DNA from 2 places in the Nostoc sp. UIC 10890 genome. Region 1 is predicted to be linked to the other one. Evidence: riboswitches for the same ligand, from Rfam matches in the RefSeq annotation. Region 1 holds a riboswitch; the other holds the start of a gene.
What was found. A riboswitch is a leader RNA that binds a small molecule or an ion and turns the genes downstream of it on or off. The one in region 1 is predicted to bind cyclic di-AMP.
Positions count from the first base shown of each region.

Region 2: it holds a riboswitch for cyclic di-AMP, as region 1 does, so the genes downstream of both, ACWATR_RS02355 (glycosyltransferase) here and ntrB (nitrate ABC transporter permease) in region 1, are expected to answer to the same signal.

Region 1 covers NZ_JBSGKF010000001.1:1,375,487-1,390,355, forward strand. The annotation lists gene ACWATR_RS05470 (beta strand repeat-containing protein) at 1-158, opposite strand, end outside; gene ggt (gamma-glutamyltransferase) at 1,286-3,064, shown strand; gene ACWATR_RS05480 (hypothetical protein) at 3,120-3,383, opposite strand; one part of gene prfB (peptide chain release factor 2) at 3,857-3,928, shown strand; one part of gene prfB (peptide chain release factor 2) at 3,930-4,979, shown strand; gene ACWATR_RS05490 (DUF3285 domain-containing protein) at 5,171-5,326, shown strand; gene ybeY (rRNA maturation RNase YbeY) at 5,366-5,893, shown strand; gene ACWATR_RS05500 (diacylglycerol kinase family protein) at 6,047-6,502, shown strand; gene ACWATR_RS05505 (anthranilate synthase component II) at 6,758-7,357, shown strand; gene ACWATR_RS05510 (MBL fold metallo-hydrolase) at 7,361-8,128, shown strand; gene ACWATR_RS05515 (FG-GAP repeat domain-containing protein) at 8,296-9,522, opposite strand; gene ACWATR_RS05520 (aminopeptidase P N-terminal domain-containing protein) at 10,075-11,385, shown strand; gene ACWATR_RS05525 (sensor histidine kinase) at 11,715-12,905, opposite strand; cyclic di-AMP (ydaO/yuaA leader) riboswitch at 13,345-13,571, shown strand; gene ntrB (nitrate ABC transporter permease) at 13,669-14,520, shown strand; gene ACWATR_RS05535 (ABC transporter substrate-binding protein) at 14,613-14,869, shown strand, end outside.
Region 2 covers NZ_JBSGKF010000001.1:553,632-568,500, reverse strand. The annotation lists gene ACWATR_RS02405 (AtzE family amidohydrolase) at 1-95, shown strand, start outside; gene ACWATR_RS02400 (Uma2 family endonuclease) at 469-1,152, shown strand; gene ACWATR_RS02395 (GNAT family N-acetyltransferase) at 1,304-1,810, opposite strand; gene ACWATR_RS02390 (GNAT family N-acetyltransferase) at 1,807-2,319, opposite strand; gene ACWATR_RS02385 (isopenicillin N synthase family dioxygenase) at 2,372-3,265, shown strand; gene ACWATR_RS02380 (NAD(P)/FAD-dependent oxidoreductase) at 3,312-4,451, shown strand; gene urtA (urea ABC transporter substrate-binding protein) at 4,877-6,193, shown strand; gene urtB (urea ABC transporter permease subunit UrtB) at 6,384-7,544, shown strand; gene urtC (urea ABC transporter permease subunit UrtC) at 7,572-8,693, shown strand; gene urtD (urea ABC transporter ATP-binding protein UrtD) at 8,668-9,414, shown strand; cyclic di-AMP (ydaO/yuaA leader) riboswitch at 9,939-10,187, shown strand; gene ACWATR_RS02355 (glycosyltransferase) at 10,348-11,619, shown strand; gene ACWATR_RS02350 (hypothetical protein) at 11,720-11,917, shown strand; gene ACWATR_RS02345 (TonB-dependent receptor) at 12,241-14,869, opposite strand, start outside.

The DNA.
Region 1 (14,869 bases):
ACTCCACCGAAATCGGTGATCTTATGAATGTAGTTTGAGCCGCCTTCAAAAAGAAATATATCGTTGCCACCGCCACCAGTTAGGGTGTCGTTGTAATCGATGTAATCAAAAGCGCCTTGTAGGGTGTCGTTACCGCTGGTTCCAATGATAATTGCCATAAGTTTTTCCTGATTGAATCGATTTTTGGAGTAACTTCAGTTGTCAATAATCGAGTTTGTGCTGTTTGATTGCACAAATAATTTGCCAAAAGTTCAAGCTTTCGGCATACAATATTCACTCTTTAGATAGATAGACTCGCCAATTGTTCATTAAATATTTCCCCTTTAATTCGCTTGCACACATTACTTAATCCCAGTATTGAGGACTATCTAAGTCTTAAGCACTGCACAAAATTTAGTTGCTTTGTCAATGCATAAGTCTTACTAGTTTAAAAATAGGGAAAACTTGAGATGGCATAAAACAGGGAATTTTTATGCATTTGTTGTCGGCGTAGCTTGCCGCCGTAGGCATCGCTCTTGAATTTCTATCTGTAAAATAGAAAACATCAAAATAACCCAACAATAACTAAATATCGAATATTTACTTAGATGTCTATCTTTTCCAAAAATCTTTGCATACTCTTTATATTTGTAAGAAACCATTTATAAAGTAAATGTTGAATTGTAGCGTGCGTTATCGCTGAGAGTAGAACACCTGGAAATATAGTACATTACTGCTAAATTAGACTTTCTCAAACACTCAAATTCCTAGACGCCGTAACACATTCTAATTAATATTTACTTTATAAATAGGCTCTAACCATTTCCCCCTGCTCCCTGCCTCTTTTTCAAGGGCAGGGTGGTTTCATACGAAAAAAGAAAAATACATAAGCCTTGATTTCTTGTTTTGTAGCATGGCTTTTTACCCCACTTCCATTCCTCTCCCCGAAACGGCTACGGTGTACACACAAGTCCTAAAAACCTAGCTTGATAAGCATTTCCTCGTTCCCAGTCTGAGACTGGGAATGCATTCATTGAGTCTCTGACTCAATGCCAGATTGGAGGCAGAGCCTCCACGAGGAGCATTCCCATGTAGAACATGGGAACGAGATAAAAACGAGGTAAACGAGATAAACGAGAGAAGAATGGAAAATCAAGCTTTTTTCGACTTGTGTGTACATCGTAGTTTTCAAGGGGGAGCCATGCCTACGGCGACAAGCTACGCAAAAAATGGTAATCAAAATCTGATAAATTAAGTATACTCAGATGCTATATATGTATAAGTTTTTATGAAAAATGGTATAAAAATGCTTACTGTTACTCAAGCCAAGCGAGTTGCAATGCCTGCGACGCACGTAGCCATCGCAGTCTTTTCTTTCACACTCTTTGTTTATAGCCAAGTCGCTTCGGCTGCTTTAACTTTACCCCTACGCAGCAAAAAGGGAATGGTGGTTTCAGCCCATCCCCTAGCGAGTGAAGCGGGAATTTCGATGTTACGCAAAGGTGGTAATGCAGTGGATGCAGCTGTAGCCACAACCTTTGCAATTTCTGTAGTTGAGCCTTTTTCAGCGGGAATCGGTGGCGGCGGATTTTTGCTGATGCACTCTGAGAAAACTGGCGACATCAAAGCGCTAGATTTCCGTGAACGCGCACCTCTGAAAGCTACAAGAAATATGTATCTTGACGCAGAAGGAAAGGTGCGTCCCAATGCAAGTATTAAAGGTTATTTAGCAGTGGCGACACCAGGAACGGTGTCGGGACTTTATGAAGTGCATCGTCGCTATGGTAAGCTCTCTTGGCAAGAGGTGATGAAACCTGCGATCGCACTCGCTAAAGATGGCTTCATTTTGGGCGATGTAGCAACTTGGCGTTATCTGCAAACAAACCAATCCAGCCAACAAGCACTTATTAAGAATCCAGCCCTGCGAGAAATTTTCACTCGCAACGGTGAATTTTACAAACCAGGGGACAAGCTAGTGCAGCGTGATTTAGCACGGACTTTAGCCACAATTGCCCAAAATCCCCAAAGTTTTTACACCGGCAGTATTGCTCGTGCGATCGCTTCTGATATGGTAAAAAATGGTGGTTTAATGACTCTAGAAGACCTCAAAGCCTACAAACCAATCTGGCGCACTCCCGTTTGTGGAAATTTTCGCCAAGCTAAAATTTGCTCAATGCCACCACCTTCATCGGGAGGCGTTCACCTATTGCAGATTTTAAATATTATTGGTGATACCGATTTTAAATCTTTAGGATGGCATCATCCCGACGCTATACATTTAATGGTAGAGGCAATGAAGATTGCTTACAGCGATCGCTCACAATATTTAGGCGATCCTGATTTTGTCAAAGTCCCTGTACAAGAACTGCTTAGTCCAGCTTACGCCAAAAAACGCCGTCAAGAAATTAATATGCAAGTGGCTAGACCCTCGACCGAGATCAAGCCAGTAGATTTAAATTCTAAATGTCTGCGTCTTCCCTCATCCCCTTGTCCTCGGTATGAATCTCCTGAAACCAGCCATCTTAGTGTTGTGGATGAAGAACGCAACGCCGTGAGTTTGACTTTCACGATTAATCTCAGTTTTGGTGCTGGTGTAGTGACACCAGGAACTGGAATTGTCCTCAACAATGAGATGGATGATTTTGCTGCTGCGCCAGGAGTACCTAATGCCTTTGGTTTGGTTGGCAACGATGCCAATAGCATTGCGCCCCGCAAAACTCCTCTATCCAGCATGACTCCCACAATAGTCACAGAAAATGGTCATTTTCGGATGGCAGTGGGTGCGCCTGGTGGTAGCACCATCATCACCCAGGTTTTGCAAGTGATTTTAAATGTGCTGGAATACAACATGGATGTTGGTGCGGCTGTTTCTGTTCCACGCATACATCATCAATGGCTACCAGATGAGTTGCGCGTTGAATCTTGGGGCTTAGATGCTTTGACTGTGCAAGACTTACGCCGTCGGGGACACAAAATAAAAGAAACTGCTCCCTGGGGTAATGGTAACGCGATCGCGGTTACACCCGATGGAACTCTAGAAGGGGCCGCCGATCCTCGCGGTGAAGGTTCCCCAAGAGGTTTGTGAGCAAGTGAGGGATTGGGGAAACACAGCGACGCGCAGAATAACTAATGACAAATGACTATTGATTTTGAATTGTTGACTCTGCGTAGCTGCTGTTGCCAAACTCGTTTGCCCGTGCGCTAGGTACTAATGTCCAACCTGCTTTCAGAAGTTTTTGATAAGTTGCCCAACCTTTAGAACCACCTGGTATTTGATAATCTGGGACTGCAAAATGTCCAAAAGTTGTGTAGGGACGCCAAGGCTGATTGGGTTCTGTCTGCAAATACAAAATTTTCTCTCCATCGCCACCAGACTTAGATAACCAGCACATTTGTCGATGCATTGCAAACTCCTTTGCTTTTAGCTAATAACTAACGCATAGTGACAGAATTTTGTCAAGTCACACCTCACCCTTGTGGAGTACTTTTTTGCCTAATACTTTAGACAAAGTGTAATTAAGTTCTATCCATTATTAGGATAATTACTTAACAATTCATGCCTAGAGGACAGCTGTTAGTAGGACACAAAGATAAACAGTTTTCGCTCACCTTCTTTATGGGGTGAGATTTTTCTAATGTTATCCGCGTTTTTTGTGATTGGGTGTAACAATAACTACTATTTTGACTGGGGTTCGCAATCAGACTATTTGTTTTTCTGATTATATTAATCACAGATTTTGGAAATGACTTATAAATTTTTGTTGATTAGAAATAGTACAGGGAGAGTTTGCCCAACTACAGCTAAAATTAATAAATACAATAAAATAAAGAGCAATTTCACAATCCAAAGCGCTCTATCTATCATTCAGCAAGCACTATGGAAGTCTTAGAACTCAAACGCGAAATCGAAACGTTGTCTGGCCGCCTGGGTAAAACCCAGGACTATCTTTGACGTACCTGCACTGACAGCCAAAATTCAAGACCTCGAAAAAATATCTGCTCAACCAGAATTTTGGAATGACCAAACCCAAGCCCAACAAACCCTACAAGAACTCAACGACCTGAAAGCCCACCTCCAGCAATACGATCGCTGGCACGCCAATTTAGAAGATACTAAGGCAGTTGTTGAGTTATTGGAGTTAGAAACCGATGAGGCGCTACTCCAAGAAGCAGAATCTACTATCACTAAACTGAATCGTGACCTTGACCAGTGGGAGTTACAACAGTTACTTTCTGGCCCCTATGATGCTGAAGGTGCTGTACTGACCATTAGTGCTGGTGCTGGTGGCACAGATGCTCAAGACTGGGCATTTATGCTGATGCGGATGTACACCCGTTGGGGCGAAGCTCACGGCTATAAGGTAACTTTAGCTGAAGAGTCGGAGGGTGATGAAGCCGGAATTAAATCGGCAACCCTAGAAATTACTGGTCGCTATGCTTATGGTTACTTGCGATCGGAAATGGGTACACATCGCTTAGTGCGGATTTCACCTTTTAATGCCAACGGTAAGCGACAAACCAGTTTTGCAGGGGTGGAAGTAATGCCGCAGATTGATAACTCTGTGCAATTGGATATTCCAGACAAAGATTTGGATATCACCACAACTCGGTCTGGTGGTAAAGGTGGACAAAACGTCAACAAAGTAGAAACTGCGGTGCGGATTGTTCACATTCCGACTGGTCTTGCTGTGCGCTGTACAGAAGAGCGATCGCAACTGCAAAATAAAGAAAAAGCCCTAAATCGCCTCAAAGCAAAGCTATTGGTCATAGCCAAAGAGCAACGTGCCCAAGAAATTGCCGAAATTCGTGGCGATATGGTGGAAGCCTCCTGGGGAAATCAAATCCGTAACTATGTATTTCACCCTTACCAAATGGTGAAAGACTTGCGTACAAACACGGAAACAACAGCAATTGGCGATATTATGAATGGTGAACTTGATACATTCATCCAAGCTTATCTGCGCCAAGAAAATAAACTAGTAGAAAACACTCCTGCATAATTGAGGGTTATTTACAAGTAGTAAGTAAATTGTTTTTAACATTACTTACTACTTGTTATTTATTTTTTCGTATTTTCAGATTGGCGCGATCGCATAGCATCTTGGATAAATTTCTCAGCAAGATACAGGCGATCGCCATTCTATCCCAGACCAACTGTTACAGTTATAAAAGAGCCTGTAGACAAATAACTATGAGCAACTCTCCTTCATCAGAATCTCAACCTAGCTACGTAAAACTCGCCATGCGAAACATGGTGCGGAAGGGTGCAACTTCCCTGAAGCATTTTGCGTTGACTGCTGTAGGGCTTTTAGCTCTCCTTGTTGGTCTTGCTTACCTAACTCACTAACAACAAATCGTAAACCTCAGACTAGGAGACTGTGTGCCCCTGAGAGTTGAACTATATGTGGAGGAGTATTTTTACGAGTTGTCCCCGACAACATCTGTAAAAATTGGGGACACCCATGCCCGAATTACTCCTGAAACTTGGGAAAATTGGTTTAATAACTGGTTGGAAATACTTCACCCTCAGATTCCGCCAGCGCCAAGTTATGAAATCGGGCTGCGTTTGACAGATGACTCGCAAATTCAAGAACTCAATTCTCAGTATCGTCAACAAAATAAGCCTACCGATGTTTTAGCCTTTGCTGCTTTGGAGGTGGATTTTCCTCAAAGCGAAGAAATGCTAACCTCTGTGCCATTATATCTAGGTGATATTATTGTGTCTGTAGATACGGCACAACGCCAAGCTCAACAACAAGAACATAGTTTACCAACTGAGCTAGCCTGGTTAGCTGCTCATGGTTTATTGCACTTGTTAGGCTGGGATCATCCTGATGAAGAAAGTTTGGAGCGAATGTTAGAACAGCAAGTGAGATTGCTGAACGCAATAGGTATTACTATTGACATTGAATAGCAGTAACTTGTGTATCCGTTAGTGTCAATTTTTGGTAATACTTTTATAATACTTCTGTGGAAAATTCCCTAAAGATTGCCTCAAAGTTAATTCTGCCATTAAGATTGGCAAATATTCCCACTGTAGCAACTCTATTTTTGTATTTTTAAGTCTATGTCCCAAAAAATTTCTCCACCACCAACGCCTACCTCGTTACAAACACTTGTGTCTAACGAACGAGAATTCTCTTGGAAAGTAGCCTCTAATTTATTTGTTAGTTTTAAATATGCTTGGGCTGGAATCAGCTATAGTTTTCAAACTCAACGTAATTTTCGCATCCATGTAAGTGTTTGTGCAATGGCGATCGCTTTAAGCGTTTTTTTACATCTGCAAGCGGTGGAAATAGCGGTAATTGGTATAACTAGTGGTTTAGTTTTGGCATTAGAGTTACTAAATACAGCGATCGAGTCCCTTGTGGACTTAACCGTTAAGCAGACATACCATGATCTGGCAAAAATTGCTAAAGATTGTGCAGCCGGTGCAGTCCTTGTCTCTGCTTTAGTAGCGGTGCTAGTAGCTGGTACGCTATTGCTCCCTCCTCTGGTAACGTTAATTATATCGGCTTTGTAGAAGTGATTTACGGAGGCGAGCATTTACCGCAGGCATCGCCAAGTGACTCGGTAAGAGAATTACACTCTGTTCGATTTCCTTTGCATAACACATTATAAACAATTCAAAATTTACGAAGTGGCTTGTCGTAGAGTAGCTGCTTTATATATACGTGTCCACGTCAGCGTTATTTTTACACCTAGCAAACAAATAGCATGAGATATTTGTCTATGCTGTTTGCAAATGATGAGTGTTAAAAACCAGGAGTGATGAGCTTTGATTATAGTTATCGATAATTACGACAGTTTTACATATAACTTAGTGCAATATCTGGGAGAATTGGCAGCAGAATTCCCAGTTGCAGATGAGATTAAAGTTTTTCGTAACGACAAGATATCCATAGATGAAATTCAAGCCTTAAAGCCGGAAGCCGTGGTTATTTCTCCTGGGCCTGGTCGCCCAGAAGATGCTGGCATTTCTTTAGCATTGATTGAACAGCTAGGACAAGAGTTACCAATTTTGGGTGTCTGTTTGGGACATCAAAGCATCGGTCAAGTATTCGGTGGTAAAATAATTCCGGCTCCAGAATTGATGCATGGCAAAACCTCTCAGGTGTCTCACACTGGGGTGGGAGTTTTCCGGGGATTAGAAAATCCTCTAACCGCCACCAGGTATCATAGTTTGGTAATCGAACGTGAGACTTGCCCAGATGTGTTAGAAATCACCGCTTGGGTTGAAGACAACACCATTATGGGAGTGCGACACCGGAACTATCCTCACATTCAGGGCGTCCAATTTCACCCAGAGAGTGTCCTGACATCTTCAGGAAAACAGTTATTGCGAAATTTTTTGGAACAGTTACAGTCAAGAGCATAATTAATGAAACGACGACAGTTGATGGGCTATGCTGGGGCGGGGTTGGTCACAGCTTTAGTTACTACCTTGGGTTCTGAATCTCAAGCTGACGCACAATCTAGCGGTTTATCAGTTCAGTGGTTGGGTCATACTTGCTTTCTTTTTACTGGTGGCGGTGCAAAAATTCTTGTCAATCCATTTCGGACGGTCGGCTGTACTGCTGGATATCGTCCCCCAAAAGTGGCAGCAGATTTAGTACTGATTAGCAGTCAACTACTAGATGAAGGCGCTGTGGACGTACTACCGGGAAATGCAAAACTCATCTATGAACCAGGAGTTTATGAGTTTAAAGGCATTAAGTTCCAAGGAATTGCCATAGACCACGATCGCAAAGGTGGTAAGCAGTTTGGCTCAAACACCGCTTGGAGTTGGAAGCAAGGTGGAATTAATATCTTACACTTAGGCGGAGCCGCTGCACCAATTACCATTGAGCAAAAAATCCTGATGGGTCGTCCCGATGTAGCATTTGTTCCAGTGGGAGGCAGTGCAAAAGCCTACAATGCTGAGGAAGCAAAGCAGGCTGTTCAAGTGTTAAATCCCAAGTTAGTGATTCCGACCCATTACCGGACACAAGCCGCCGATGCTGCTAAGTGTGATATTTCACCACTGGATGATTTTCTGACCTTAATGCAAGGTATGCCAGTGCGGCGTAGCAATGGAGATAGTATTTCCATTAGCCCTGGTAAATTGCCGGAAAATGGGGAAATTCAGGTTTTGAGTTACAAATTTTGAATACAAGAGACTGAGAAAGAACCAGGGGAAGCAGGGGAAAAATAATGACCTCTCCCCCAACCCCTCTCCGACGCGGAGAGGGGAGCAAAAGGCTGAATTCGTTGCTCCTCCCTTTTCGTTTCCCAGAGGGAGGCTGGGAGGGAGAGGTTCATCGAACTCACGTGATTTTAGAATGTATACCACTCTGGGCCAAGCTTATCTGCGTCGCTGATGGGAGTCTCAACGGCTGTTGTCTCATTGATAGTCCAAATGTTGTCTGCACTTGCTGTCTGATCGCGCCAGTAGATGTCGGTCTTACCATCGCCGTTATAATCACCAAGAGATGGTACTAAGGCCGGGTTATTAGCCGGTAAGAAAGCTTCAGTAGCGACTGTTGTACCATCCATCAACCAAGCAGTGTTTGCACCTGTGGTTCCATTGTGCCAGAAGATATCGGTCTTGCCATCACCGTTGAAATCACCAATTTTGGAAGTCCAAGTTGAGTCAAGTGTTCCCAAAGCACCTTCGGTGACTAAGATACCTCTCATTGTCCAAATCTTGTTCTCACCTGTTTGAGCGTTTCTCCACAACAGGTCAGTGCTTAAATCGCCGTTGAAATCGCCAACGCTATAAGTCCAAGCTGCATCTTGTGATTGCAGAGCAAATTCACTCTTTTGCGTACCATCCATGAACCAAACGCTGTTATCGCCTGTTGTCTGATTCCGCCAGAAGATGTCACTCTTGCCGTTGCCGTCGAAATCAACAATGGTAGGAGTTAGTGCTGGGTCTGTAGTGTCTAGAACAGTTGCAGTGAGAACTGTTGTGCCATCCATTTCCCAAATAGCGTTCTCACCGGTTGTAGCATTATGCCAGAAAATATCGGTTTTGCGATCGCCATTGAAATCGCCAATTGTTGGATTCCAGGCTGCATCAACGGTAGTTAGAGCAGCTGCATTAGCAACTCTGGTGCCATCCATCAGCACAATACTATTCTCACCGGTTGTCTTATTGCGTAATAAGAAGTCGGTTTTGCCATCATTGTTGAATTCGGCAATTTTGTAATCATAGGCGGCTAGGTCAAATTGACCCAAGGAACCTTGTTCGATAACACTTGTTCCATCCATCAGGCGAACGATAATTTCACCAGTTTGGGCATTGACCCAAAGTTTATCAGTTTTGCCATCACCGTTAAAGTCAGGAACAATCGCTGCACTAGTTAAGTAAGGATTGGGATTGGGATTTGCTGATACCACCGCTGATTGTTCTGGTTGTGAGGAACTCTTACTCCCCAGAAGCGAATCAGAACTTAGAGTAGTTAAACTATCAAGAGGAGATGCTAACGCTTGTATTTTTTGGGAAGTTGCTGCCCATTGATCATTATTGGAATTTTTTGAAGTATTTTGAGTTCCAAACATGGTGTAGTTTTATGATTGGTTGTCATCTTTTTTTAACTTTTTTTTGAAACCTCTTTCTGTAACCAAATAACATTTACCCGGCTTTCAATATTTCTTTATAACTATTTTTTCTTTATTAATGTCATTCTTTGAAGATAAATATCTGTTTGTTTTAAACTAAAGGGTTTAAATTTTCAAGTCCTATACAAGCAATTATAAAATATTTTTTGTGTTTGATGTATATGATGATTTATAGATAAGACTTAATTGTTTTATCTATTTTCTTTGGCATTCAAATGCTGTATCAAAAATCTACTGGTATCTTTAACAGTTAATCAGTCCAATAAAAATATCCTAAATCATTCAATAACAACAAGATCCCCGACTTCTTAAAGAAGTCGGGGATCTGAGTCTTTCGGGATAATTGATTATTCTCCAAACAATTTATGAATTGAGTGGAAACAAATATTGGTTAGAATAACTTAGATTAGCAACTATTAAGAAGCATAATCTGTGCATCCTCTAGTTGCCAAAAGTGTAAAATAACACAATACTTTAATACATACATCAGCTATGCAAGCAGAATATCGGCAGCGTCGCGAGCAATTAATGGCAAAAATTGGTGATGGTACAGCCATTTTTCGCAGTGCGCCAATGGCAGTGATGCACAACGATGTCGAGTATGTTTATCGCCAAGACAGTGATTTCTTCTACTTGACTGGTTTTAATGAACCACAGGCAGTAGCAGTGTTAGCGCCGCATCATGCAGAACATCGGTTTGTACTGTTCGTCCAACCGAAGGATCGCGAAAAGGAAGTATGGACTGGCTATCTTTGTGGGGTAGATGCAGCGAAGGAAATGTATGGTGCTGATGAGGCTTATCCCATTAGTGAGTTAGATGAAAAGTTACCGCAGTATTTGGAAAAAGCCAGCCGGATTTACTATCACTTAGGACGCGATCGCACCTTCAATGACCAAATTCTGAGACATTACCAAAGTTTACTGCGGACTTATCCGAAGCGCGGTACTGGGCCGATCGCTATTGAAGATACTGGCCCTGTCCTCAACAGCATGAGATTGATCAAAAGCGAAGCTGAGTTGGAATTGATGCGTCAAGCAGCTGCGATCGCTACTGAAGCACATAATTATGCCCAAGAAATCGCCGCACCTGGACGTTATGAGTACGAAATCCAAGCGGAGATGGAACGCATTTTTCGCTTGCGGGGTGGGTTAGGGCCGGCTTATCCTTCTATTGTGGCTTCCGGTGTGAATGCTTGCGTACTCCACTACATTGAAAATAATCGTCAAATGCAGGATGGAGAATTACTGCTAATTGATGCCGGTTGTGCTTACGGTTATTACAACTCTGATATTACCCGGACATTTCCTGTTGGGGGTAAATTTACGCCAGAACAAAAGACACTGTATGAGATTGTTTTAGAAGCACAAAAACAAGCGATCGCTCAAGTGCAACCAGGTAATCCTTTCAACTTAGTTCACGATACAGCAGTGCGCGTCCTCACAGAAGGTTTAGTTGAACTTGGCATTCTCAAAGGTGAAATTGACAAGTTAATTGAAGAAGAGAAATATAAACCATATTATATGCACCGCACCAGTCATTGGTTAGGTTTGGATGTCCATGATGTGGGTGTTTACCAGCACGGTGAAGATAAACCGCAGATTTTACAACCTGGTCAAATTTTGACAGTGGAACCAGGACTATATATTGTGCCAGATACGAAACTAGCAGAAGACCAGCCAGAGACAGATCCTCGATGGGTTGGTATTGGTATTCGTATTGAGGATGATGTATTAGTTACACCTGCTGGACATGAAGTGTTAACTGCGGGAGTTCCCAAAGCAGTAGATGAAATAGAAAGATAGAAATGGCGATGGTAGATACCATCCCTAAGAGAATATTTGAAAAGTCCTCTTTTTGGTAGTAAAACGTTCTAGATCCCCCTAAATCCCCCTTAAAAAGGGGGACTTTGATTTCGGTTCCCCCCTTTTTAAGGGGGGCTAGGGGGGATCAGTTAGTGCCTAAAATCACAGCTAACCACTTTTCAAACAACCTCTAAGAAAAGCCCCGGCGATTAGAAATCGCGGCTATACAGACAAAACCCACCGAGGTGGGTTTAAAACCCTTGATTTTGTATTAGTCCACGGAGGTGGACAATGCTAATGTAGTCGCGATTTACAATTGCCCAATACTTTTAAAATTCCATTTCCAAAGGAAAAATGACAGTGAAAGTAGAACCAACGCCTACCTGCGAGGCTAGGTTAATTTGGCCTTGCAATAGTTTTACCAACCGCGATACTATTGCTAATCCCAACCCAGTACTATCGGGAAGATAGGGGCGATCGCTAGCACTGACGCGAAAATAGGGTTCAAATATCTGGGTTTGGTTTTCTGGTGCGATGCCAATTCCTGTATCAGAAACTGCGATCGCCCATCTCTGATTCTCCAACACCTGACACATTATAATCACAGTCCCCGACTCTGTATAACGAATCGCATTACTAATAAGATTTGTGATAATCTGTTGCAGTTGGAAAGAATCTGCCATTACCTTTTCGGGAGCGCGATCGCAATCCACCACAATTTGTAAATTTTTTCCCGCAGCTAAAGGTTCTAACATTTCACACACATTACCAATTAATTCACGCACATCCGTAGGCGCTAATTGGAGTTTTATCTGTCCCGCTTCATAGCGCGAAAGTTCTAATACATCATTAATCAGATGAAGTAACTGTCTACCATTGCGTAGTACCCGCTCAATATGTTCTAAATTGGTAAAGTTGTCTTTTATCTCAGTCTTGCGTCGTTGTTGGCGTAAAAATAGATCCGAGTAGCCAATAATGGAAGTGAGGGGATGTTTCAATTCGTGGGCTAATTGGGAAAGATACTCTTGATTGGCGCTAATTAACCGCGTGAGTTCCTGATTATGGAGCGTTAGTGATGCTTGCAACCGGTGTAATTCTTGCAAGCGTTGCTCAACATAACTCTTGAAACATTGAGCGATCGCTTCATCTACAATCACATCAATCAAACGCATGGAACGAATTATCTCTGATGGGGTTCCCTTCAATAAATCTGCTTGTATAGCATCAAATATTACTGTTCGCAGCAGATGATATTCTCTGGCAATTTCTGCTGGATCAAAGCCTTGTTCGGCTCGAATCGCTCCATGCTGAAAACTGGCAGTAACCATTGACCGAATATCATTATCCTGAGATTTTGAAAGAACTGTCACCATTGCTTTCAAAAGATCAGGGATGTGATCCTTTACTGCTGTATAAGATAGTTCATCAGCACTTTCAATGCGTCTATCCTTGCGAACTGCTGCAATCCATTGCTTCAGGATGATATCCGTTTTTTCAGCCAGTATTTGACTAAAATCCATTATGTTAAATTCAGCTAGGAGATAGATGAGTAAACTTCCATATCCAAATAGTTTAGCGACTGAAATGGCGATCTACCAAAAAAATTGATATGTTCCACCTATCAATAGAAATAGATTTTGCAAATTCTTTCGTTGGTTAGATTAACTAACCGTAAATAAAAATTATGCGGTATAATATATATCCTAAAACAAACAATAAAACTCTTGCGGTCAACAAGCTTGATACTTGACTTAATTAAAATATTTAGCTTGCTGTGTAAGGATTTCACTCACAACACAACCAAAATTAGAGATTTTCTTGATTACCGAAAAGCCAATGTAGGTACTTGACTTCAGTATTAAAATAAACAACATTTACCATAAAACAGATGTAGTTACTAAAGCATTAATGTTATGCTCTACATATAGATGTTATAATGTGCATAATTTAGTATCTATTCGAGTAAGTCAGCCTAATCCAACGCATCACAGTGCGTGACGTTGGAGCGGAGGAACCAAATTGTGGGGCGAATCTCAAAGAAAGTGAGGAGTTGAAAGTGAGGAGTTAGGAATTAAATTTTATTTAATAACTCATAACTCATAACTCATAACTCATAACTCTCTTAAGAAGGGCATCTCTCAGCCCTAGCCCGTCAGCTAACTTCGTAGGCATTGAGAGGAGACTGAAGAGACGGCATTTTTATAATGTTCCGATCTCATCAGTGTCCAGGGCTGGTACTGCTCAAACTTTTTGTACCCGCACTTAAATCTGTTGAGGTCGTCAATGATATTTCAACTAAATTTAGCAGCGATCGCAGCGATCGCTGGGCAAGCTGTTTGGAAAAAGACCAAACCCGTCATTTTTAGAGATGTCTTCTTTTTACCAGTATTGGGCTTCTTGGGAATAATTGTGCTGTGGTGGATTATTGCACTTGCCAACCATGAATTGATGCCCACCCCACCAGAAGCGCTAATCGCTAATTTAGACTACATCTTAAATCCCTTCTACCAAAGAGGCCCAGGCAACTTGGGAATTGGTTGGTTGTTGATCGCAAGTCTGCGTCGGGTATTAATAGGCTTTTTGTTAGGTGCAGTAGTAGCGATTCCTCTGGGGTTTCTAATTGGGATGTCCAGACCGGCAATGCTAGCGCTCAATCCCATCATTCAAATTTTTAAACCCGTATCGCCCCTAGCTTGGCTGCCCATCGCCTTAGCAATTTTCAACTTAGCAGATCCTTCCGCTATTTTTGTCATCTTTATTACCTCCTTATGGCCGACAATTATTAATACCGCTTTAGGAGTTTCTAGCGTTCCCAAAGATTATTTAGATGTGGCACGAGTGCTAGAAATACCTCGTTGGCGACGGATAACAAAAATCATTTGGCCTGCAAGTTTGCCGTATATTTTTACAGGTTTACGAATTAGTTTAGGTATAGCTTGGCTAGTAATCGTTGCCGTGGAAATGCTCACAGGTGGTGTTGGTATCGGCTTTTTTGTCTGGGATGAATGGAGTCGTTTAAACCTCAGTTCAGTCTTTTTAGCTGTGTTGATAATTGGCTTAACTGGGTTAATCCTAGATTACGCTGTGGACAAAATCCAAGAATTAGTAACCCATCGCCCTAGAACTTCCAACTAACAAAATTCGGCTGCTATCAAAACAGCAAAATTAAATACAACGAGACTCTGCGCTTGAAGCGTGAGTAATTGATCACCAATGGAGCTACAAAAATGGGTGATAATAACTGGACTCGACGAGATTTTATTAAAGGAATCGGAGCAACTACAACCGGAATAGCATTGTCCTCCTGTGGAATTTCAGGAGATAGATCAGCTAAAGGACTAACTGAAGAAGCCTTAGCCGTGCAACCAGTAGTTAGATGGCAAGACCTAGAAAAATCTGACCTTACCATTGGTTACGTTCCCGTCAATGATTGTGCGCCATTTGCGATCGCCTGGAAAAAAGGTTTCTTCCGCAAATATGGTTT
Region 2 (14,869 bases), 820 kb from region 1:
TAGCAGCACCATATAATGAAGCGTTGATTTTAAGGGTTGCGGCTGCGTTAGAGGCAAAAGGTATAGTTTCAGCACCAGTGATTTTTAATGAATAATCGATGATTTGTTGTCATCCCATCTAATACCAATTTAAAAAAAGAATGCGACAAATAGACCATTTGTAGAGACGCGATGAATCGCGTCTTTATCCAAGGATGTGTTGCAATCATTAATTGAATTGGTATAATCTTGGTGCTGTTGCACAATAAAAAGTTAATTTGATTTAAGTAAGTCAGTGAAAAGAATTCAATAATATAAATTAGCTGTAGGGTGTATTATGCCGTAGGCTAACGCACCTGAGATTGTTGACGGTGCGTTGCGCTCTGCGACAACACACCCTACCTTAAAATTCCTTAACATAACTGGAAATATTAGCGAGATGATAAAATTAGTTTAGTAATGTCAGTATTCCAGCATGATGAGAAAATTATGATAACTGCTGACACAACTTCTCAAATTTTGGCAATTCCGCCTTTAGAAAATGGCGACAAGCTCACCCGTCATGAATTTGAGCGACGCTACCATGCCATGCCTAATCTGAAGAAAGCAGAATTGATTGAAGGAGTTGTTTACATGGCATCGCCTGTACGAGCAAAACAACATGGTAAACCCCATAGTCACATTATGACTTGGTTAGGGACTTACGAAGCAGCTACACCAGGAGTAGAAGCACTGGATAACACTACTGTTCTCCTGGATGCTGATAATGAACCCCAACCAGATGCCATATTAAGAATAGAACAAGGTGGACAGTCGCGCATTAACAAGGACGATTATGTAGAAGGTGCGCCAGAATTAATTGTAGAAATTGCCGCTTCTAGTGCTTCCTATGATTTGCATAAAAAGCTGAAAGTGTATCGTCGTAATCAAGTACAAGAATATTTAGTCTGGCGAGTTTATGACCGTCAATTTGATTGGTTTAGGTTACAAGAAGGCGAGTATATTAAACTTGAACCGAATACAGATGATATAGTTTACTCTCAAGTTTTTCCAGGGTTATGGTTAGCGAATTCCGCATTATTATCAGGAGACTTAGCTAAAGCTTTAGCCATTTTGCAGCAGGGATTATCTACACCAGAACATCAAATTTTTGTTGATAAAATATCTATTTAGAGATAAATCTTCCAGGTAGAATTTCAGCACCAATCATTTTTAATTACTAATAAAAAATTAGCGAGATTGCCAACTTCTTCAATAAAGTCAGTAATCAAATTACAGTCAACCACTTTTAAAACAACCTCTCATCTTTGAATCTGTGCGCGATTTATACTCCATCAAAAGTAGATGGATAAACAACCTTTCCCTTATAACTTTCCTGATAGCTTTGCAGTAGTTTAACCATGAAGAATTCCTCTGGTATTGGAAAGGGAGACTCGATTTCATAAACAACAGAAGTTTTAAAGCCAAAACGAGTATAAAATTGGGGATGACCTAGTACAATTACTACGGCTTCTTTATTTGCCTCTGCTATCTCTAACCCGGCTTTGATTAATGCACTACCAATTCCTTGTCTTTGAAACTGTGGACGAACTGCCAAAGGTGCTAAACCAAGTACCTGCAATGTTTCTTCACCCACCAGGTCAATATAGCTAAATAAAATATGACCGACTACAACATTTTCAATTTCTGCAACTAACGAAAGTTCTGGAATATAGCGGTCAGAATGGCGAATTACCTCTACAAGTTTAGCCTCATTCTCCTGTCCAAAGGCTAATGTATTCACCTCAGCTATTGCTGGGTAGTCTGTTAAAGTTTCACAACGAATATTCATGATTTTAAAATCAATTCCATAAAAATCCAGTTTGCACGATGTTCTAAAGGAATTTCTGTTTTTTTCAAATATGGTTTGATATCCTGAAAGCCAAATGCACGATAAAGTGCCTGTGCTTTCTTTACAAAAGGGGCGCTGTCTAAACGTATCCTTGAGTAACCAATGTAGACAGCTTCATTGATGATATCTTGTAACAATGCCCGACCGATTCCTTTTCGGCGAAATTCTGGTCTTACATACATCCTTTTAATTTCCCCAACATCTTCACCAATCTTTCGCAAGCAAACACAGCCGACTATTTTTGACTCGGATTGTCCTAGAAGCAAGCGTCCTGAAGGGGGTAGAAATTCATGAAGTTGAGTCATATATTGCTCAAGGAATGTATTAACATCTAAATTAATGCCGAATTGATCGCTGAATATTAACTTAGTCTCGTTAAAATATTCCCAAAATATTTCCTGTATATGAGATTTATGTTCGTCAGTCTCTATCTGAATAATTTTAAGCAAAGTTTATTTCCCCGCTAAATAATTAAACAAAATCAAAAATCTCCAAATATCAATGGTCATCATTCCAGTAATTGATTTAACTATGTTTCTCAATGGCAACGCAGCAACTCGGCAAGCTCTTGTGAAACAAATTTATCAAGCTTGTCATGAGATTGGTTTCATGTACTTGCAAAATTCGGGAATATCAAAAGAACTCATAAATCAAGTATTCACTCACAGCAAATCTTTCTTCAATTTATCTTTAGAAGTCAAGCAAAAGCAAGCTTGGAGTGATGAATTTAGTAACACGGGTTACGTTGGGATTGAAAGAGAACGTCTTAATCCCAATAACCCAGGCGACTTGAAAGAGGCGTTGAATGTAAACAAACAAGCGGCTGTAGGAATAGATGCTTCTATTGTCACTTTTTATGATAGTTGCATAGAACTTACCAACACGATATTACAAGCTTATGCATTGGCGTTGGAATTGCCAGAAAATTATTTTACAACAAGACATAATCAACAAAATCATACCTTGCGATTATTACACTATCCCCCATTGCAAACACCATCCAAACCCGGACAAGTACGTGCTGGTGAACATTCCGATTATGGCAGTATTACCTTACTTTTCCAAGATGACATTGGCGGGTTGGAAGTACAGATAACATCTGGAGAGTGGATTGCCGCGCCTGCAATTCCTGATACTGTAATAGTCAATACTGGCGATTTAATGCAACGCTGGACAAATCATTTATTTTGCTCAACTAAGCATCGAGTGATGATTCCTAGTGATGATAGGGTGAAGCAGTCCCGGTATTCTATCGCTTTTTTCTGTCATCCTAATGATGATAGCGAAATTACTTGTTTAGAAAGTTGCCAGAAAGAACAATCGCCTATTTATCCCCCTATCCTGGCGGGAGAATATCTTTTAAGTCGTTTACAAGCAAGTTATGGTAATTCGTAATTCGTAATTCGTAATTCGTAATTCGTAGTTAAGAAAGATATTTAATATGAAAACCTACGACTGGATTGTGGTTGGTGGTGGAATTACGGGTGCTGCACTCGCTTATGAATTAGTAAAAACAGGTTTTGCTGTACTTTTGTTGGAGCAATACAGCACACCACAGAATGCAACTCGCTATAGTTATGGTGGACTTGCTTATTGGTCTGGCAATACGCCACTAACTCGGCTATTGTGCGAAGAAGCGATCGCACGTTACCATATCCTATCTCAAGAGTTAGACGCTGATATCCAATTTCGGGAATTAGATTTATTACTGACTATTTCAGCCGCTAATGACCCAGACGCAACTGCGGCATCATATAATCATTTTGCCATTCCACCTCGTTTACTCAGTGTCCAAGAAGCTTGTGAGTTGGAACCGCAGCTAAATCGAGAGGCAATATCTGGTGCTTTAACTGTCAAACACGGTCATATTCACCCAGAAAAAACATCACTTGCTTACATCCAAGCCTTTGAACGTGCTGGGGGTGAAATGCAGATTACCCAAGTTTTGCAAGTCTTGCAAGATGGTGTCAAAACCTCCACTGCAACTTTCCACAGCGCGAATGTTGTCATTTGTGCGGGTGGAATCAGCCGCCAGCTTCTAAAATCTGCTGGTGTTTCCATCAAGCTGTATTTTACCCATGCAGAAATCATTGAAACCCCACCTGTTGATATCAAGCTACGCACTTTAGTTATGCCGGCTAATCTACAACGGTTTCAACTAGAAGCTGAATCTACTCAAGTTGATGAATTGTGGGATGAACTTGGTAATGATTTAGTACCGCCAATTTTAGATGCGGGTGCAATTCAGTTTCCAGACGGTAGTATCCGCATTGGTCAAATTAGCCGTGCGATCGCAGATCCTCATGCCAAGGTAAACTCAGAGGTAAGCGAAAAATGGTTGCGAAGAAGTGTTGGTCAAATTTTACCAACATTGGAGAATTTACCAGGAACTTGGTATCATTGCTTAGTGGCATTTAGTGGCAATCAACTACCCTTAATTGGTGCTATCCCAGGATTTGAAAGCGTTCATGTTTTTTCTGGGTTTAGCAATCCCCTAGTACTTATACCACCTTTGGCAAAACGCTTTGCTAATTTTGCAACTGGCAACGAAGATGAAATAATTACAAAAATGCTAATCTAAAAGCCCCGCAGTGAAAAACACAAAATATTACTGATATTGCTGTGTCAAGCAGCTATCTGTTCAGTAGCGACTAGCATTTTGAAAAAAGACAGATGTTTTCAACTCAATACAGTTCAGATAGAGCAACAAAACCCTGATGTAGAGACGCGATAAATCGCGTCTTCAAAGACTGTCTAGAATCTCAGACATTCGTGGAAGAGAAAGATTTTTCTTCCTCCACAACATAATTGCATAGATATGAAAATATTTATGAAGTTAACAAAGCTTAATATTAAAAAGTTTGTTTTTTATTACAAAAATGAACTTTTTTGTATAACACGTCACTTTTTACTAGTAAACTATCGCACTAATATCACACTTTGAAGATTGATATTGTCAGCTTTCTATAAGTTGGCTGATTCATCAAGAGGAAAATTCATAAAGATATGAGAAGACAATTTAACCGACGCAAGTTTTTAATCTACGGTTCTGCAACTTTTGGAAGCAGCTTTTTTTTGAAAGCTTGCGCGAATAATTCTCCAACTGCAACAGAGACTCCAGCCGCGCCTCCTGCTGCTTCACCAGCGGCGGCGACTGCTGGTGACACCATCAAGATAGGTATTTTGCACTCTTTGAGTGGTACCATGTCTATTAGTGAAAAAAGCGTTGTCGATGCTGAAAAATTAGCAATCAAAGAAATTAACGCTGCTGGTGGTGTCTTAGGTAAACAAATTGAAGCAATTACTGAAGATGGTGCTTCTAACTGGGATACTTTTAGAGAAAAGGCAACCAAGCTAATCGATCAAGATAAAGTTGCTGTAGTTTTTGGTTGTTGGACTTCTGCTAGCCGCAAGAACGTAAAGCCAGTATTCGAGAGCAAAAATCACATGCTCTGGTATCCTGTGCAATATGAAGGTCAAGAGTGTTCTAAAAACATTTTCTACACTGGCGCTGCGCCAAATCAACAAATCGAACCATCTGTTGATTGGTTGTTAAAAAATAAGGGCAAGGAATTCTTTTTAGTTGGCTCTGACTACGTTTTTCCCCGGACAGCTAATACCATCATTAAAGCTCAACTAGAAGCTTTAGGCGGAAAAACAGTTGGTGAAGATTATTTACCTCTTGGTAACACAGAAGTTACACCAATTATCACTAAAATCAAACAAAATTTGCCCAATGGCGGCGTAATTTATAACACTTTGAATGGTGATAGTAATGTTGCTTTCTTCAAACAATTGAAAGGGGCTGGATTGACACCAGATAAATATCCCTCTATGTCTGTAAGTATTGCTGAAGAAGAAGTTAAAGCAATTGGTGTAGAGTATCTCCAAGGTCACTATGCAGCTTGGAACTATTTTCAAACAGTAGATACACCTGCAAATAAAAAGTTTGTGGCAGCTTTCAAGAAAGAGTACGGTGAAAATCGGGTGACAAATGACCCAATGGAAGCAGCATATATTGCAGTTTATTTGTGGAAGCAAGCAGTACAAAAAGCTGGGACTACTGATTTAGAGAAAGTGCGGGCGGCGGCTTATGGTCAAACTCTAGATGCGCCTGAAGGTAAAGTGACAATGGATGCCAATCATCACATATCTAAAATTGTGCGGATTGGTCAAGTTAGACAAGATGGATTGTTTGATATTGTCTATGCTACTCCAACACCAGTTGAGCCAGTTCCTTGGAATCAATTTGTAAAAGAAACTAAAGGATTTGCTTGCGATTGGACTGACCCGGCTAAGGGTGGTAAGTTCAAGAAAGCCTAAATAATTCGTAATTCGTAATTCGTAATTAATTACAAATTACGAATTAGTAAAATTTTTTCTCGTTTCCAGGTTCTTCCGCTTCTATAGGAGGCGGAGCCTCCTAATAGGCATTCCCAGTCTGAGACTGGGAACGAGGCAACGAGGCACACGAGACACTAACTAATCGCTGATAGCTGTTATGGAGAAATAAGTGTTAGCAGGATTTTTAGAAGCTGTATTTAATGGCATTAGTATTGGCGCTGTATTATTGATTGCCGCGTTGGGACTAGCCATTATATTTGGATTGATGGGCGTCATTAATATGGCGCATGGTGAATTGATGATGTTCGGTGCTTATACAACTTATGTTGTACAAAATGTATGTAAGCAATTGGGCGGAGTATGGTTTGAAGTTTATATATTTTTGGCTTTGATTATCGCTTTTCTTTTCACGGCTACCGTGGGATTAATTCTAGAAAAAGGCGTGATTCGTTATCTCTATGGACGCCCGTTAGAAACTCTATTGGCAACTTGGGGAGTAAGTTTGATTTTTCAGCAGTTTGTCCGCAGTGTGAATTGGGTATTAATAATTGGTATCGCCATATTTTCTCTGTTGTTTTTTGGAGGTTTATGGATTTTAAATTCCCGCACAGATTTGGGAAGAGTTCGTAACTGGATTGTGGCGGTGATATTTTTATTATCGCTGGGGGTGACAATCACAACAGGCAATTTATTGAGTCAAACTTATCAGTTAGCAGTAACTCAACCTTGGTTTGGCGCTCAAAATGTGGATGTTACAGCACCGACTTGGTTACAAGCAGGAGTATCTTTAGGTGGTGTCCAATTACCCTTTGCCAGATTATTTATTATTGCTTTAACAATAATCTGTGTATCAGGAATTTACTTATTTTTACAACGTTCTAGCTGGGGTTTAAGAATTCGGGCTGTGACGCAAAACCGGAGTATGAGTGCTTGTTTGGGTATCCCAACTCAAAAGGTTGATGCGATTACTTTTGCACTGGGTTCTGGTTTAGCTGGTGTGGCGGGATGTGCGATTAGTTTGCTTGGTTCTGTAGGGCCAAATACGGGACAAAACTATATTATTGATACTTTTATGGTTGTTGTCGTTGGGGGTGTGGGCAATTTAGCCGGTACTATTTTGGCTGCTTTGGGTATTGGTACGGCTAATTTTTTAATTGGTTCTGGGACTTTGGCTTTGTTGTTGACTCCTGTTAAACCTTTAGCTGATTTCTTTACTTTTTTTGCCACGACGAGTATGGCCAAGGTGATGGTATTTGCGCTGATTATTGTGTTTTTACAGTGGAAGCCTGGGGGGATTTTTCCACAGAAGGGACGTACTGTTGATGTTTAAACCGCAGAGATGCAGAGGATACAGAGAATGATAAAGAAGGGGGGAAGGTTAATTTTAATTGAGGTTGGGGTAGTGATTGCGATCGCACTCTTCCTTATAATTATCATGCCACTGGTGCTTTCGGAGTTTCGCCTAAATTTGTTGGGGCGATTTTTGTCGCTGGCGATCGTGGCTTTGGGTATCGATCTGATTTGGGGTTATACTGGTTTACTAAGTTTGGGACATGGTATTTTCTTTGGTTTGGGTGGATATGCGATCGCAATGTACCTGAAACTGCAAATCCCGACTGGAGAATTACCTGATTTCATGGGACTTTATGGGGTTACGGAACTTCCTGCGTTTTGGCAACCTTTTTATTCCTTTCCTTTGACAATAGCTGCTGTGGTACTAATTCCAGGGTTATTGGCGGGAATATTAGGATATTTAGTATTTCGGAATCGTCTCAAGGGAGTTTATTTTTCTATTTTGACCCAAGCCGGAACTATTGTATTTTTCAACTTCTTTAACGGTCAACAACAATTTTTCAACGGTACGAACGGACTGATAGATTTTACAACTTTCTTTGGGGCAACGGTCAGCGATGCCAAGACGCAATTGATTTTCTACACGCTGACGGTAGTGTTTCTCGCAGCCACCTACGGCGTTTGTCGCTGGTTGACAAGCGGACGCTTTGGGAGGTTGTTGATAGCGATTCGTGATGATGAAAGTCGGGTAAGATTTTCTGGCTACGACCCTACAGATTTTAAGGTGTTGGTGTTTGCAGTTTCCGGTGCGATCGCAGGGATAGCAGGAGCATTTTACACCATTCAAAGTGGTTCTGTATCACCCAGAGCAATGGATATTGCCTTTTCGATTGAAATGGTGATTTGGGTAGCTGTAGGCGGACGCGCTACTTTAATTGGCGCGATTGTCGGAACTTTATTAGTAAATTATGCCCGCACTTTTTTAAGCGAACAATTTGCCGAAATCTGGCTATTTTTCCAAGGCGCACTATTTTTGATAGTCGTCACAGTCCTTCCTGATGGCATAGTGGGATGGTTGCGTAGTCAGAATATTTCCTTTTTCAACCGCCGTCAAGAAATTGCTACATATCCCACCTTGGAAGAAGACCCGGAAGTGCAACATGAACGCGAAAATATTGGAAACTGAAAATGTAACTGTTAATTTTGACGGATTTAGGGCGCTAAACCAGCTTAACTTTAGCATGGATGTAGGTGAATTACGGGTAGTAATTGGCCCAAATGGAGCGGGAAAGACAACGTTTCTGGATGTGATTACCGGGAAAGTGCAACCAACCGTAGGACGAGTTTTATTCAAAGGAAGAAACCTACGTTCTTTACCTGAATATCGAATTGCACGATTGGGAATTGGGCGCAAGTTCCAAACACCCCGAATTTACCTGAATTTAACGCCCCGCGAAAATCTAGAAATTACTATTAACAAGAAGAAAAATGTCTTTTCTACTTTGTTTGAACATTCTAATGCTGTTGAAAAGAATAATATTAAAGGATTGTTAGAAACCATCGGTTTAACGCCAAAAGCAGATATTAGAGCAGGTTTACTTTCTCACGGTGAAAAGCAACGGTTAGAAATTGGAATGTTAGTGGCACAGTCACCAGACTTATTACTCGTTGATGAACCTGTTGCGGGTTTAACAGATGAAGAAACTTATAACATTGGTGAATTACTTTTAGCATTAGCGCAAAGTCATTCAATTTTAGTAATTGAACATGACATGGAATTTGTGCGCCAAATTGCCAAGAAAGTAACGGTTTTACATGAAGGTTCGGTGCTGTGCGAAGGGAATTTTGAAGAAGTTCAAAATGACTCTCGTGTTATTGAAGTATATCTAGGAAAACAGGAAGAGTAGATTTTTACCTTATGCAGATTTAAATACCATTCTATCCCTTTGTTAGCTTAATTCATACCGTAATAAACCATGTCTAACTTTCTATAAGACTCCTGATTTTTGAACAAGACCAGGAGAAAATACGAGTTGTTAAACAGGTGTAAGAAGAGACATATAATTGATGAGATCATTTAATGTGGGGAGACTTAAGTTCTCCTTCCCTATGAGGAAATGGGGGTTTCCAAACCTCTTTCTTTGCAGGAAAGAGGTTTCGAGTATATTTGTTGACTTTCCAAATATCCTCTCACAGATTTTTTTGCACTAAAATTCTCAAGACTATTTCATTCCCAAAAAATCAATAAAATGTAGCAGTGAATATCAGTAAGCTTCTCGTTGATAGCATCTTAAAAACTCCAAGTTTCCTCTATACTCTGATTCTCCAACGCTAGGCACAACAAGCTTTAAAGTGACCCCCAGCACACTTTTTTTGTTCATACTGTTGACATAGTTGATGATGACACGTTATAAACTGTGAAGAAAAATAAATCAGTCTGCCTAATCCACTATATTCCCTGAAAAGTTTTGTGAGTAAGGGTAAACCGGAGCGGAGGAACCAAGTTTGGGGCGTATTTTGAAGAAAGTTAGAGTTAAGAGTGAGGAGTTAAGAGTGAGGAGTTAAAAGTTACTAAATAGATAACTCATAATTCATAACTCAGAACTTATAACTTTTTCAAGAAGGACATCTCTCAGTCCTAGCCCGTCAGCTAACTTCGTCGGCATTGAGAAGAGACTGAACGAGAAGCATTCTTACAAGTAATGCCTTGTTCTCGTCAGTGTCCTTTGGCTGGTAACTTTGTGGTTCGTTGTGCCTGCCCTCGGCCTTGAGAGAGGATAATAATATCTTGATTTCTGGCGTCTGAGGTAGGATTATTTGCCTTGAGGTGAAAATCAGCTATGTTCCAGAATAAGAAACATCGCATTGCTCTAATTTCTGTCGATGGTGACCCGGCTGTTGAAATCGGTCAAGAAGAAGCTGGGGGTCAAAATGTCTATGTGCGTCAAGTAGGTTATGCCCTAGCACAGCAAGGTTGGCAAGTGGATATGTTCACTCGTCGTAGTAGTCCTGACCAAGCTGCGATCGCTCAACATAGTCTGAATTGTCGTACTATTCGATTAAACGCTGGCCCAGCTGAGTTTATTGGGCGAGATAACTTGTTTAACCATTTACCTGAATTTATCGAAGAATTCCAGCGATTCCAGCGACGCCAAGGGTTCCATTACTCCCTAATCCATACCAATTACTGGTTGTCTTCTTGGGTTGGCATGGAATTGAAAAAGCAACAACCACTGATTCAGGTGCATACTTACCACTCTTTAGGAGCGGTTAAATACAGAAGTATTGGCGATGTTCCCGTAATTGCAGCCCAGCGACTAGCTATAGAAAAAGCCTGTCTAGAAACTGTAGACTGCGTGGTTGCGACCAGTCCACAAGAACAGAAACACATGCGGATACTCGTTTCCAGCAAAGGGAACATTGAAATGATTCCCTGTGGTACTGATACTGACAAATTTGGGGAAATTCCGCGGTCTGCTGCACGGGAAAAGTTGGGAATTGCACCAGATGCCAAGATGGTTCTCTATGTTGGTCGCTTTGACCGACGCAAAGGTATTGAAACTTTAGTACGAGCCATTGGCAAGTCGAGTTTAAGGGGTGAGGCTAACCTCCAACTAGTGATTGGGGGTGGTAGTCGTCCAGGTCAGAGTGATGGAATTGAACGCGATCGCATCGCCAGAATTGTCAATGAACTCGGATTAGAAGATTGTACAACCTTTACCGGTCGCCTAGATGAAACTGTCCTCCCCTTCTACTACGCTGCTGCTGATGTCTGCGTAGTTCCCAGTCACTACGAACCTTTTGGTTTAGTTGCCATTGAGGCGATGGCGAGTAAAACTCCAGTCGTAGCTAGTAATGTCGGTGGGTTGCAGTTTACTGTTGTACCAGAGGTCACAGGGTTACTAGCGCCCGCCAAAGATGAAGTGGCTTTTGCTGCTGCCATAGACCGCATTCTGATCAACCCAGCTTGGCGAGACCAGTTAGGTGAAGCAGCAAGGCAACGGACAGAAATTGCTTTTAGTTGGTATAGTGTGGCATTCCGACTGACTCAGCTATACAGTCGTTTGCTGGCTCCAACTGCACCCAATAACCGACCCCGGATTGCAGCTTAATTTTACAGTTTTGAGCGCGGTAATATCCTCAAAGTGATTTTATCGCGCCCAAACAGTCAAAAACAAACTACTCAGCCTAGTTAATTAGGGAATCAGAATTATGCTGAATATTGGAGATTATGCTTTGCATCAAAGAACAGGGCAAGTTGGTCAAGTTTGTGGTTATGGACATCAGGTAATGGATGGAGTTTACACAACTACCCTGAAAGTAAGAGTCAGCAAGGATAAGGGAACTCGTCATCAAAGCAGATTTTTTGAGGATGCTTACTCTGCTTGGATGCTGACAGAGGAAACTTGAAGAAGTGATTGGGGATTAGGAACTGGGGACTGGGAAAACTTGGAAGGGAATTTAGACCCCAATCAAGTTTTGTTCGCGCAGCGTCTCGTAGAGAAGAAAACTCTTCCTAGTTCCCAGTTTTCAGTAAAGATATTTATGGGGAGAATGGCACTAAGAAAAGGGAAAATCGTTGAGGCAGCAGGGGTGTAGAGGAGCAGGGGAGAAAGAAGAAGTTTTAGATATTGCGAACGGACAGTTTAGAAATTCCCCTCTGCACCCTTGCCCCCTGCCCCTCTGCAATCCTTACGCTGCATACTCTTCAGCTTAACAAGCGTGCCATTCATTTATGGGGATTCCTTCTGCCTTCTGCCTCCTGCCTCCTGCCTCCTTAACAGAGTTTGCACCGTAGATTCTGGTTGCTGACGTGCTACAGGTTTTTGCTGTCCGAAACCATCAAACAATTCGTCAAGCTTGACCGTGAAGCCCAAATACGCCCCACCTGCGGAACGTGTCCCAGAAAAATCCCGGTCATCAACTTTACCAAAAACATATCCAGCAGAAAGGCGTAGATTAGGAGTAAGGTAATAACCTGTTTCCAGAACAAAGCCTGTTTCGCTGTAGTTAGATTGACCAATCCAACGAGCCTCACCAACTAAATCCCAGCTATATCCCAAACGATAAGTAGCTCGCAATTGTCCCAGATTAACCATACTTGTACCAACTAAATCGTTGGCTAAATAAGAAGTGCTGTTACGCAAAGCATACTTACCGTAGAATTCCCATTGCCAGTTAGGGGCATAAATAGCCTCTAAAGCAAAGGTATGGTCTTGGGAACCCGTACCACTACCTAACAGAATAGTTTCAGGAATAATTGTCGGATTTTGGCGATATTCATAACGCAACAAAGCATTAAATTTATCGCTATTGGGGTCGCGGTAGGCTAAACCCAGCTTCAAATTAGCGGTATCTCCCAATCCTGAAAGCTTCTGATTGGAAGAGTTTGCTTGTTGATAACGTACCAAAGCCGTCAGAGCCGGAGAAATTTTACCCGCTGCACCTGCGGTAATTACTGTATTACTACCACCAGAAGAGGAGCGATGTTCGTAACGAGCGCTGGCTTGAAACTGGGGATTATCACTGTATTCCAACCCAACGCTGTAACTATCGCCACCCTCAAATCCGATCGCTGATGCTGCTTGACCAAAGGCGTAGGGTTGGGCATATTGTTGACCCGCCGCAGTTCGTCCTAAGAAGTTGCCAAATACGTGTTCGTAAGCTAAATTCAGCCGCAATCCCGGAGCAATAGTCCAGCGGTTATTTAGACCAATTGCACCTTGAGTAGTCAGTTCATTTGCACCACCCAAAATTGAGTAACGACCAGTCAAGGTAGTATCAGTACCGAGTTTGTGTTCACCATTGACACTTAAGCTGGTGATAGAATTACCCGAAAATTGACCGCCAGTATAAAACTGTTGAGCTAAACTGACGCTGACACCAGGAAGTACTGCCCAATTCAACCCTAAAATAGTCCGGTCTGGGTAAACAGTATCTTTTTGGGAAGATAAGCTGAGTTCATTTTGGGCTTGGAAAGTCAGGTTTTTCGCAATGGGAACTGTAAAACGCGATCGCAATTGATTAGAATTACTATTCAGAGCGCTGTCGGGGATACGGTCTTCCCGATTACGATGAATCCAATCTACATCCAGAATAGCTTTACCCAAACGTTGTTGAATCCCAGCGGAAATCGTCGTCAGTGAATTATCAACTTTGCTCCCAGGTATGGCCTCATAACGAGGTGCAAACAGTTCTTCAAAGGTGTCTAGAGGTTGGGGAGCAATCCCAAAATTGTCTTCGTGGTCGTATTGCACCCTAACGTTGGTACTTGAAGTTAGTTTAGCTGTAACCTGCGCTCCATAACGGGTTTGCCCCGGTACAAAGCTGATAGTGGCATTATTGGCAAAACCCGTATCAGCAAAACGATAATAGGCACGACCTTGAATCCCACTGGCAATTTCTCCCTCAGCCTCCAAGCGGTAGGCATCACCACTAACTTTTCCCACAACATCAGAGTCATTAGTGGAATGGGCATATTCTGCGATTAACTTCCCTTTGTCACCCAAAGCAATCAGCGCATCTGCACCGTAGAGTTGAAAGTCACGCACTCCATGATTTTCTTGAACATAAGTTGCTCCTATCCAACTTTCTTGGTTAAGTTTGCGGGAAAGGTTATATTGCAAACGACCAGCATAGATATTGCCGTCAGAGTTTTGGTCGTCATATTGGTAGCTAACAATAATCCGACGTACCAACACTTGTCCAGTTTGATCAATATCGGTGCGAAGAATCGGTTCGCGGAATATTAATGTACCGCGATCGTAGTCGATTTCATAGTCTGGGCCTCGGTTAAGCTGTTTCCGTTCTAATACAGTCCCAGGACGATTGAGTTCTTCTAACTCGATAAAGACATTTTCACTACCTGGTTGTAGTAGTCTGCGAGAGAGGAAGTAATAACCACTAGTACCATCGGGAGCAATGGTATCTCTTTGAAACCCTTCTAAGTTATTCCCATAGAAACCTGTAATTTGTAGGTTTCCTAAGTTGTAGTTAGCTTTAAAACCGTGGAGTTGACGAGTGATAGAAGTAAATTGCTGCGATCGCCGCGCAAATTCTTCTGTGTTGTAGTCACCCCACATACCATAATCTGGATCGGAGCCGGGGATGCGAGCTGAACGCTCGAAACGCAGAAATACACTGTCAATGGAAGGCGCAACTACATCAACTTTCGAGCTATCGCCGTAGACAGGATAATTTTGCTCACTGAATTGGTAAGTTCTAAACAGGCGATTATCGCAGTTACAATCTTCATTCAGGCTACGAGAACTGTTGTATGCACCTGTAAATAACCATTCCCCGATCGCACCAGTGGCAAATATCGCGGAATTGAAATCTAATTGCGTTCTGTTGTCTTTATCT